3 regions of the Spongiibacter sp. UBA1325 genome follow, and region 1 is predicted to be linked to each of the others. Evidence: predicted binding sites of a transcription regulator. Region 1 holds the regulator's gene; each other region holds the start of a gene.

Region 1 (3,282 bases):
AAGCGCGTTTGAAGTCTTCGCTCCAAAGCGTCATCAGGTTTGCCAGGGTATCTGAGCCAACGCTGGAAAAAGTGCCCGATACACCCGCCGCCTTTTCGTACACAGGCAGCGCCGGATCAACTTCAGTGGCTGCCGCCACCCACATAGAGGAAAGGCCAAATGCGGCCGCCATCAGACATTGCTTCAGTTTCACAGGTATCTCCCGATCAATAAAATTGGTAACACGGCTGTCATTTTAGCGGCGCTAGATGACGGATTTATTACAATGAGAAATCAGTTTACCCGAGTGATTAATGAACGTGGAAATAAACAACTGAACGTACTGCCATGCCCCGGCTGGCTGGAGATTTTCATCTCGGCCCGGTGGCGCAACAAAACATGTTTCACGATCGCCAAACCCAAGCCTGTACCGCCGGTATCGAGGGAGCGACTTTGATCAACCCGGTAGAAGCGCTCGGTTAGACGGGGAATGTATTGCGGCTCGATACCAATCCCGCTGTCCTGCACTTCCAACACACCGTGGCTGTCATCCTGGTACCAACGCAGCACAATTCGGTCATCCTCGGCGGTGTAGCGCGCGGCGTTTACCGCCAAGTTAGACAGCGCGCTGCGTATTTCCGTCGCCTGCCCTTTGAGCGCAATGGCATCGTCACATTCGATGTCGATCTGGCGATTGCCCTTGGCGGCCGCGAGGGCTTCTTCGCGCACCATTTCCATCAGCGGGCGGATACGTATCACTTCATGCTCGCTGGCTTGAGGGACGGATTCCAGTCGCGATAAGAGCATTAAATCTTGAATGAGGTGGTGCATGCGGCGAGACTGCCGCAGCATTTGATCGATGGCGCGATCCCAGCGCGGGTTGTCGCCACCGTGCTCAGAAAACGTCTCCAGATAACCATTGATCACCGTCAGTGGCGTGCGCAATTCGTGTGACACATTCGCGACAAAATCTTTGCGCATTTTTTCGAGACGGTGGGTTCGCGTGACATCGCGGGCAAACAGTAAACGATTACCCTCCGCGAAAAAGCTGATGCTTAAACTGAGCTGTATCTCGCTGTTTACCGGCGACGCCATTTCAAAGGGCATGGCGTATTTTTCAGCTTCGTAGTAGGCAACAAAATTCGGGTTGCGCACTAAATTCAGCAACTGCAAGCCGACATCTTCATCCCGGCGCAGCCCAAGTAGATCCATCGCCGCATCGTTGCACCATTCGATGTTGCCGTGACGATCCAGCATCACCACGGCATCTGACATCGATGCAAACGATGAATGTAAGTAATCAATAATTGCTTGTAACTGATCACGATCTCCCGACGCATGCTTCTGCATATCGTAAATCGTGTCGAAAATTTGACCCCACATGCCAATTGCCTCTGGCGGCTCGGTACCCAAGCCTCTATATAACCAGTCGCTCAGTCGTTGAAGTTGCCATAGCAGCCAGGTGCATATCACCGCTGCAACGATAAAAACGGGCCACACTCCAAGGTCGAACGCTGTTGCAAACACTGCCGCCGCTGCCAATGGCAGCACTACGCGAACAAGCTCCGTCTTCCAGCCGTAATACCGCATAGAGCAGCGCTAGGCGCTCACCCCCGTTGCGGAAAAACGGTAGCCAGTACCGCGAACGGTTTGAATCAGCTGCCCGAAGTCTCGCTCGTCGGTCAGCAGCGCTTTGCGAAGCCGGCGAATATGAACATCTACCGTGCGCTCTTCAACATAGACATTGGTGCCCCATACCTGGTCAAGCAGTTGACCACGGCTATAGGCACGCTCTTGGTGGGTCATGAAAAATTTCAGTAATTTAAACTCGGTGGGCCCCATATCCAAAGGCTCACCATTGGCAAACACGCGGTGACTGGCGGGGTCGAGTTTGAGGCCATCCACCTCAATGGTCTCTTCCTGCTCCGGCGAGCTGCCGCGGCGCAACACCGCCTTAATGCGCGCCATTAGCTCTCGGGAAGAAAACGGCTTGGTAATGTAGTCGTCAGCACCGACATCCAGGCCCTGAACACGGTTGTCTTCATCGTCTTTAGCGGTGAGCATGATGACCAGCATATCCCGGGTTAAATCTTCCCGGCGCAAGCGGCGCAGCAGCTCAATACCGCTGGTGACTGGCATCATCCAGTCCAGCAGTACCAGATCCGGGCGCTGATCAACAATAATTCCGTGCGCTTCCTGCGCATTGCTCGCTTCGATGCAGTCGTAACCGGCAAGCTCTAGCCCTACGCGGATCATCTCGCGAATGGCGGCTTCGTCATCGACGATGAGGATGGTCTTTGTGCTCATGCTCTTCCCTTGTAGCCTGTGGATGCTTGAGCCTGCATTAAAACGGCCTTTAATGACAATTATATGACAACGACTCGATCAAGGCGCCAGCTGTTGCCCCCAAGCTTAGTCGAAAACGACAGTTTTATTACCGTGCACTAACACCCTGTCCTCAAGGTGATTGCGAAGCGCGCGGGCCAGTACGCTCTTTTCGACATCCTTACCCAGACGCACCAGGTCATCCTTGCTATGGCGATGCGACACTCGAATGACGTCCTGCTCGATAATCGGGCCCTCATCCAGCTGCTCAGTGACGTAGTGGCTGGTGGCGCCGATCAATTTTACGCCGCGATCATAGGCCTTCTGGTAGGGGTTCGCGCCAATGAAAGAAGGCAAAAAGCTGTGGTGAATATTGATCATTCTGCCGCTGTACGCACGGCAAAATTCCGGAGGAATAATCTGCATATAGCGCGCCAGCACGACACAATCAGCGGCATAGCTCTCCGTTAGCTCTTGAATACGGGCGTGGGCCGGTGCCTTGTTTTGAGGGTCGACCGGCACATACTCAAACGGAATTCCATGCCACTCGACCATGCTGCGCAAGTTCTCGTGATTTGAGATCACACAGGGAATATCACAGTACAGCTCGCCGCTATGCCAGCGGTGCAATAAATCTGCAATACAGTGTGAGGCATGGCTTGCCAGAATCACCACCTTGCGCCGCCGCGCTGAGTCGACCAGCTCCCACTCCATGTCATATTCCTGCGCTAAGGGCGTAAATGCCTCGCGCACTGCCTCAGCACCGATACTCAGTGAGTCGGCTTTAATCTCGTTGCGCATGAAAAACCAATTGCTGTCGGCATCGGCGTGATGATTGGCCTCGGTTAGCCAGCCCCCTTGATCGGCGACAAATTGGCTCACTTTGGCAACGATGCCAACGCGGTCCGGACAACTGGTGATCAAACGGTAGGTATGTTCCATCTCTACAAAAACATCCTTGCAAAAAAAATCTTAGCC
Region 2 (3,282 bases), on a different contig from region 1:
TTCAAGCCGCGAGCGATGAAGTCATCAATGGTTGCCTGGTCTTTGCTTGAGTAGCTGCCGATACCGTCAGACTCTACACAGCGGTTGCCATCGTTCTCAGACTGAATAACCAGTGCGTAGTCGATCGTGCCGCGGTAGCCTTCATCGATATCGATAGAGTCGTCACGCACGTACATGCCGATGTAGTGACCCACGTTTACCGCACCACCGAAGAACTCGATGCCGTCGTCGTAAGTTGAGTAGGCTTGCAGGTAATCAACCGTGGTGCCCGACCCAACAGCGTTGAAAGAAATACCGTTCAGCTCGTTGTCTTCCTCAACTTCGAAACCCGTGTGCTTAACAATGAAGTATTCCAGCGTACCCGAGCTATCTTCGTTGTTGTCACCGCCGTAATGCGTTTGGCCAGCGCCCGCTTTACCTTCTGCAGCAACGTGACAGTCACTGGTCGCCAAGTTGTTGTTCGCAAAAGAGCCGGTGTAAGAACACTTATTGGTGACACCGAAGCCGTTAATGATCAAACCGCCCCACTGTTGCACGTCCTCAGCGCCAACGGAATCTTCCACAGCATCTGACACTGACGTGATAGTGATGGGCGCGTTCATCTCGCCTTCTGCAATGATTTGTGAACCGCGGTTAATTACCATGTAATCGTCGCTAGACTGGAAGGCCAACGTAGTGCCAGCTTCGATCTGAATGCTTGCACCGTCACCACCCTTGGTGATGCCTGCTGCATTCAAGTCTGCATCGTTATCGTAGTTTTTACCCACTACCAGGCTATCGCGGAAGATATGCACACCGCCGTTGCTCAGCTTGGCAAATACAACCGGGTTGCCGGCAGGCGTTTCGATCGGGTTGGTCAGGCTCACGAAGTCAGGACCGTAGATGCAGTTCACACCGTCCAGGCTACCTTGCTGGGTTACGCCGTTATCGCTGTAAGACGCACAGGCATTGGAAGGCGTACCGCCACCATTCCCAGTGCTGTTGTCTACAGAGTTGTTTTGGGCGTTGATATTAATATCACCGCCACCACCACAGCCTACCAGCGCCATCGCTGAGGCCATTGCTGTCATTGCGAAAAGCTTTTTCATGGGAACTTATCTCCGGAACCTTTTAAATAGGGCATAGCTTGTTGTCGTTGAGGCGTATGTTAGGCAGGCAAAGTGACAACTCAGTGAATAAACTATGACGAAAATGTTTCAGCCGGTGTTTTTTGCTTATTTTTTAGACAAAGCTGCCATAAGGAGCTAATTTGTATTTGAATAACAAGGCCTTAGAGAACAACGCAGGGGCTAAGCGAGCCCCTGCGTTGTAAAAAACAGGGAGTAATGCCACCTGCAAGTCATAAAAATGTCATAAAACAGAAATACACTTGTCTCCGGTTTGTAACATAAGTGCCACTTCTTTCATTTTGGGTGCCTAAACAATGAAAACGATCTCTTCTTTAGCATGCAGCGCATCAATTGCAGCCTGCCTTGCAACCAGCCACGCCTTCGCCGATAACCAGCAGGACTCCGCCCTACTGAAGCTTCTACAAGAAAAAGGCATTATCAGTGCCGAGGAAGCGCAATCACTGCAGGCCGAACAAGCGCGACGCGCACAACAGCAAGCGACCGTCAGCATGGGTAGCAAAGGCCTGAAGATTGAAAGTGCGGACAAGCAAGCCAGCATACAAATTGGCGGTCGCCTGCACGCCGACTACGCCACACACGACCACGAAGCGTTCGCCAACCAGGAAGATGCAATTGACGGCACACAAATCCGCCGCGCTCGTCTCTACGCTAAAGGCAAACTGAACGGTCGCTGGAAGTACGTGTTGGAAAGTGACTTCGCGGGCAACAAGGTCAGCGTTAAAGACGCCAATCTGAGTTACAAGCTGACCTCTGCCCCGATCACACTGACTGTCGGTAACCAAAAGCATGCGGTCAGCATGGAAGTAGAAGAAAGCTCTAACGACATTATGTTCACCGAGCGCTCACTGGTTGCTGCACTCACCACGCCCTACTTTGACCGCGCCATTGGCATCACAGCAGCCAGCGGTGGCAGCAACTGGCACGCCAAAGCCGGTTTGTTCGGCGACGGCATTTCTAATAATGATGCCGATGAAGGCCACGGCTTCGGCGCGCGCGCCAGCTTCGCCCCGGTTCTGAATGACAATACCGTTGTCCACGTGGGTGCATCGTATGGCCTGCGCAAAACCAGCGACGACGGTTTGGCGAATGGCAAGAGCCCCTCGTTCTCATATAAAACCACTAACTTCTCTGACCTTAAGCCCGTGAACGCCAGCGTTGCCGACATGGACAAGGTCGAGATAGGCGTTTTCGAATTTGCCGCCATGCACGGTGCGTGGTCGGTACAAAGTGAGATTGCAGCGAACAATGTTAGCCGTGACAGTGGCGACGACCTGAGCTTTTCCGCGCACTACGTGCAACTCGGCTACAGTATCTTTGGTGGTCAACGCCGCTACAAAGCGTCTGAAGGCGAATTTAAGTACTTCAATGTGAACACGCCATTCAATGCCAGCACCGGCGATTGGGGCGCATTGGAAGTCGCTGCACGCTTTGATCAAATTGATCTGGAAGATGACAATATCAGTGGCGGCGAAGCCAAGCGCTTTACCCTGGGCTTGAACTGGTATCTGAGCCGCAACATGCGCGTGCTGTTTGATTACAGCCGCAGCTACGACCTGGACGGCGGCGCGATCCAGAACGATAAAGGCGAGGTTGCTGACAATATAGACAGCTTTGCTATCCGCACACAGTGGGCGTTCTAAGCTAACGACCCCGGAAACAAAAAAGGCCATGCAGCAATGCATGGCCTTTTTTTATCACTCGATCTTGGCAGCAAAGCCTGAGATCGCCGCCGCTTACTTAGGCGAAGGGGTGGCGCAGTACGATAGTTTCAACGCGGTCTGGGCCGGTGGACACGATATCGATGGGCACATTCAACAACGCCTCAATGCGCTTGATATAGGCGCGGGCATTTTCGGGCAGCTCATCCAGCGACTTGGCACCCACTGTCGACTCAGACCAACCTGGCAGTTCCTCATACACTGGCGTGATTTGATCGTAGTCCTCACAATCAAATGGCGCAGAAATCGACTCGCCCGCAGCGTTGCGATAGTCCACGCATACCTTCACGATATCCAGGCCGTCGAGCACATCCAGCTTCGTCAGGCACAAGCCGGTTACACTGTTGATACGCACTGATTGACGCAGGGCGACCGCATCAAACCAACCACAGCGGCGGGCACGACCGGTGGTTGCACCAAATTCATGCCCTTGC
Region 3 (3,282 bases), on a different contig from region 1:
GCCGCTGCCGCCGCAGCATCGCTGCCAGCCAACAGACTAATGATTCCCGGTGTGCCGCTGGTACCGGATGCACCGCCGCCGAAATTAATGCCGCCTGCGGGTGTGCTGCCCTCTTGAGACCCTCTGAACAACCACTGCACCCCTAACTCTTTGGCCTTGCTGTCCGTCACTTCAATAATGATGGCTTCGACCAACACCTGGGCACGACGGATATCCAGGTCGCGAATGATTTTTTCCAAGTCAGAGATAATATGTGGGCTACCCGACATGACGATGGAGTTCGTCTGCTCGTGGGCTTCAATGTTAATTGACGAAGATACACCCGGCGCCGCATTTCGGCCCGCGCTTTGCTCATCTTTAACAATGGTGTCGCTTATGCTTTTCAGAACTTTTGCCAGTTCCTCCGCTTTGGCGTACTTCAGGTACTTAACACGGATATTTGACTGGCTGGACACCTCGCTATCCAGGTCAGCGACAAGCCGGCGCAAGTAACTGCGCGCCTCGTCGTCACCAAACAGAATAAGCGTATTCGTCCGTGGATCTGCCGCGACAACAGGCTTGGATGATCCCCGTTTGCGCGTTTGTTGCGACAGCACTTTGTTTAAAACGCGCTCCACCTCTTCCGCCGATGAATTACGCAACACCACGGTCTCCATCAACTGGGAGTCGACAGAGTTAACGGCCGAGATGATCGACATCAAACGGCGAACATTGGATTCGCGATCGGTAATCAAGATGATATTGGCATCGGAGTAACTGGTGATTACCCCGACTTTATTGTCGACAAGCGGCCGTAATGACTTAACCAGCTCGTCGGAATCCGCATTTTGCAGCTGCGCGATGCGGGTAATGATGGACTCACTGCGACCCACTGCGGCGGAGGAACGCTGAACCTCAATGCCTTCTATTTTCGCCGCCTGATTTGGAATAACTTTGAGCACACCGTCGCCGGCCTCAACCGCAGAGTAACCCTCTACCCCGAGCTGCAACAGGAAGATTTGATACAGTTCATCGGCGTCGAGTTTTCTGTGGCTCTGAACGCTGACCTTGCCCTTCACTCGGCTGTCTACAACAATGGTCTTGCCCGTCAATTTGGCAACCGTGTCGATAAATTCACCGATATCCACATTTTGCATGTCGAGTTCGAAGCGTTCGGCATAAGCGGCTTGCAGCGGCGCGGCCAGTACCACCAGCAGTGATAGGCTCAGGAGAAAAGTTTTCATATATCCAATCTTTTGCTCAAAATCGTATTGTTGCGCTGCACAAGCAGCTCGAAGGATTGCGTGGTTTCCATCAGCTTCATTAATTCGGTAGTCGGCAACTCAGACAAAGACTGGCCATTCACCGACAAAACGACATCGCCTGGTTTCAAATCAAGCAGTTTAAAAAGGCGTGGATCGCGCCCCGGCTTCATCTCGTAGCCAATCAGCTGCTCGCCCTCCATTACCGGGCTCGCGGCAAAAAAGCGCGCCAGACGCAGCGGGCTATTTTGAATTGTCTGTCGCGGGTCGCCGATAAGATCGCGAATTTCAGCACGATTCAGGTCGATCACATCGCCGTTCGCCGCTGAGGGAGTGGCTGTCGCGCTAATCCCCTGGCTCACGCGGCGTTTTTGCAGTTCAATTTTTTCCTGCTTGCGGTTGTTCTCAATCACAATGTGGTCAGGCATTACCGCCAACAGTTTCACGGCCCCGGCGACTTCTATCTTTTCTCCCACACCGTAGGCTTTAGTCTTGCTGCCGTGGCGCAGAATCGCCACGCCGCTGTCTTTGCTGCCGGCAACAACACCAAGCACGGTAATTTTCAGACGGCTGCGCTTGATATCCTTCTGGATCGTTTGTTCATCCACCGCCGCCTTGGGTGGCTCGCCAAACAGGGGGACGGCTAGCAAAGACTGGACACTGTAGTCAGGGCCATTGCCTGTCGCAACATCAACCGTGGCAACGCTGGCCGGGGGCAACGTTGGCGTGCGCAAGATACTGGCGACACTCCAAAATAGCTCGGTCAGCAACACAATCAACAACACTAAAAGCAAGGCGCTGATGGCGGAGCGCAACTGGGAGCTACGCAAAATTTTTACTACCGCCAATTTATCCACAGTTGTACATCATCCCTACCGTTGTAGCTAAGCGACGCATAGTAGAGAAACAGTGTGACATTTTTCTTACCACGAACGACGCTTTTGCAAGGTTTTAGCCTGAGTCAGCCAGGCTTGCAATGCCCTTTTCATCAAACCGTCATCAAAACCGGGCAAAGCTACCCGGCCCGGACAGGCTTATCACTATTTAAATACGCAGTGTTTGGTGTAGTCGCTTGCTTCGTTGACACTCCAATCACCTTTGGGCTTTTCCTTCATCGCCGCGCACCATGCCTCGGAACCCACTTCGGGAGCACAGGCGGCCGCCAACAACAGTGAAGATAATAACAAGGCTTTTTTTATCATTTGCATAGTTACCTCTGGTCTTGGACAGTTGAACGACGCTTTTGCGCCAAATCCGGCCTAGTGTAACAGAGGCAATGTGCGAGGCGCACAGTGGAAGGTAATTTTTGAGGGGTGCTGCACTCTGCTGAAAATCAGCGGCAGAGTGCAGTGTCGGTGATGCAGGTGGCTAAGCCTCAACCATATCGAAGTCGAACTTACTGATACCACAATCGGGGCACTCCCAGTCCTCGGGAACATCGTCCCAGCGTGTGCCAGCGGGAATACCGTCATCGGGAATACCCTCTGCCTCATCATAAATGAAGCCACAGATAACACATTCCCATTTTTTATAGTCGCTCATCGTTCTCTCCGTACAGTGCTGCGGGGCAGCTGAGTCGCCGCTATTGTTTGGCTCAGTATACTACCCGAGAGGCCGACAAAATATTAAGGAAAGTCAATCATTTCGCAAGAAAATGCGCACTGAATTCTGCGAAGCAACTACTCGGCTGCGAGACGAATCATTGCCTGAACAGTCGCCGGCAAGGACACCAATACTATCTTGGTGCTCTGTTGATTCTGCGCCAAAGTAATGGTGATCGCCTCCACCTCGTCGAGACGCTCATACAAGTCGCTCAACGCCTCGCTATCGCTCAGCGCAATGCCATTGACGGCGTGCAAGCGATCGCCGCTACGAAGCGGCAGCTGGGAAAAAAGGCGTTCATCTTTGCCCGGGTAAAGGTAGTACTCCCGCTCACCGGAGTCCGACTTCTTACGCTCTACTTTCACCGCCCCGCGCAGCGACAGTGGCGAGGTATAAAAGCGCTCAAGGTATTCAGCAACCAATGTGGTGACAGCATTGT

The links. Region 1 encodes PhoB, which activates phosphate uptake and scavenging genes when phosphate is short. Its sites were predicted from a motif close to TGTCATAAANNTGTAACA; they were not measured.
Region 2: the regulator PhoB is predicted to act here: its motif matches at 1,338-1,355, upstream of B3K78_RS00970 (OprO/OprP family phosphate-selective porin).
Region 3: the regulator PhoB is predicted to act here: its motif matches at 2,152-2,169, upstream of gspC (type II secretion system protein GspC).

What each region holds. Positions count from the first base shown of each region.
Region 1 is NZ_DBTD01000010.1:71,619-74,900, forward strand. Features, by position in the region: gene B3K78_RS12305 (PstS family phosphate ABC transporter substrate-binding protein) at 1-193, opposite strand, end outside; gene phoR (phosphate regulon sensor histidine kinase PhoR) at 274-1,569, opposite strand; gene phoB (phosphate regulon transcriptional regulator PhoB) at 1,579-2,286, opposite strand; gene purU (formyltetrahydrofolate deformylase) at 2,392-3,246, opposite strand; gene B3K78_RS12325 (SPFH domain-containing protein) at 3,277-3,282, opposite strand, start outside.
Region 2 is NZ_DBTD01000002.1:92,115-95,396, reverse strand. Features, by position in the region: gene B3K78_RS00975 (beta-helix domain-containing protein) at 1-1,088, opposite strand, end outside; gene B3K78_RS00970 (OprO/OprP family phosphate-selective porin) at 1,424-2,770, shown strand; gene B3K78_RS00965 (adenylosuccinate synthase) at 2,868-3,282, opposite strand, start outside.
Region 3 is NZ_DBTD01000006.1:251,517-254,798, reverse strand. Features, by position in the region: gene gspD (type II secretion system secretin GspD) at 1-1,223, opposite strand, end outside; gene gspC (type II secretion system protein GspC) at 1,220-2,098, opposite strand; gene B3K78_RS06995 (DUF3012 domain-containing protein) at 2,282-2,449, opposite strand; gene B3K78_RS06990 (rubredoxin) at 2,610-2,783, opposite strand; gene B3K78_RS06985 (hypothetical protein) at 2,921-3,282, opposite strand, start outside.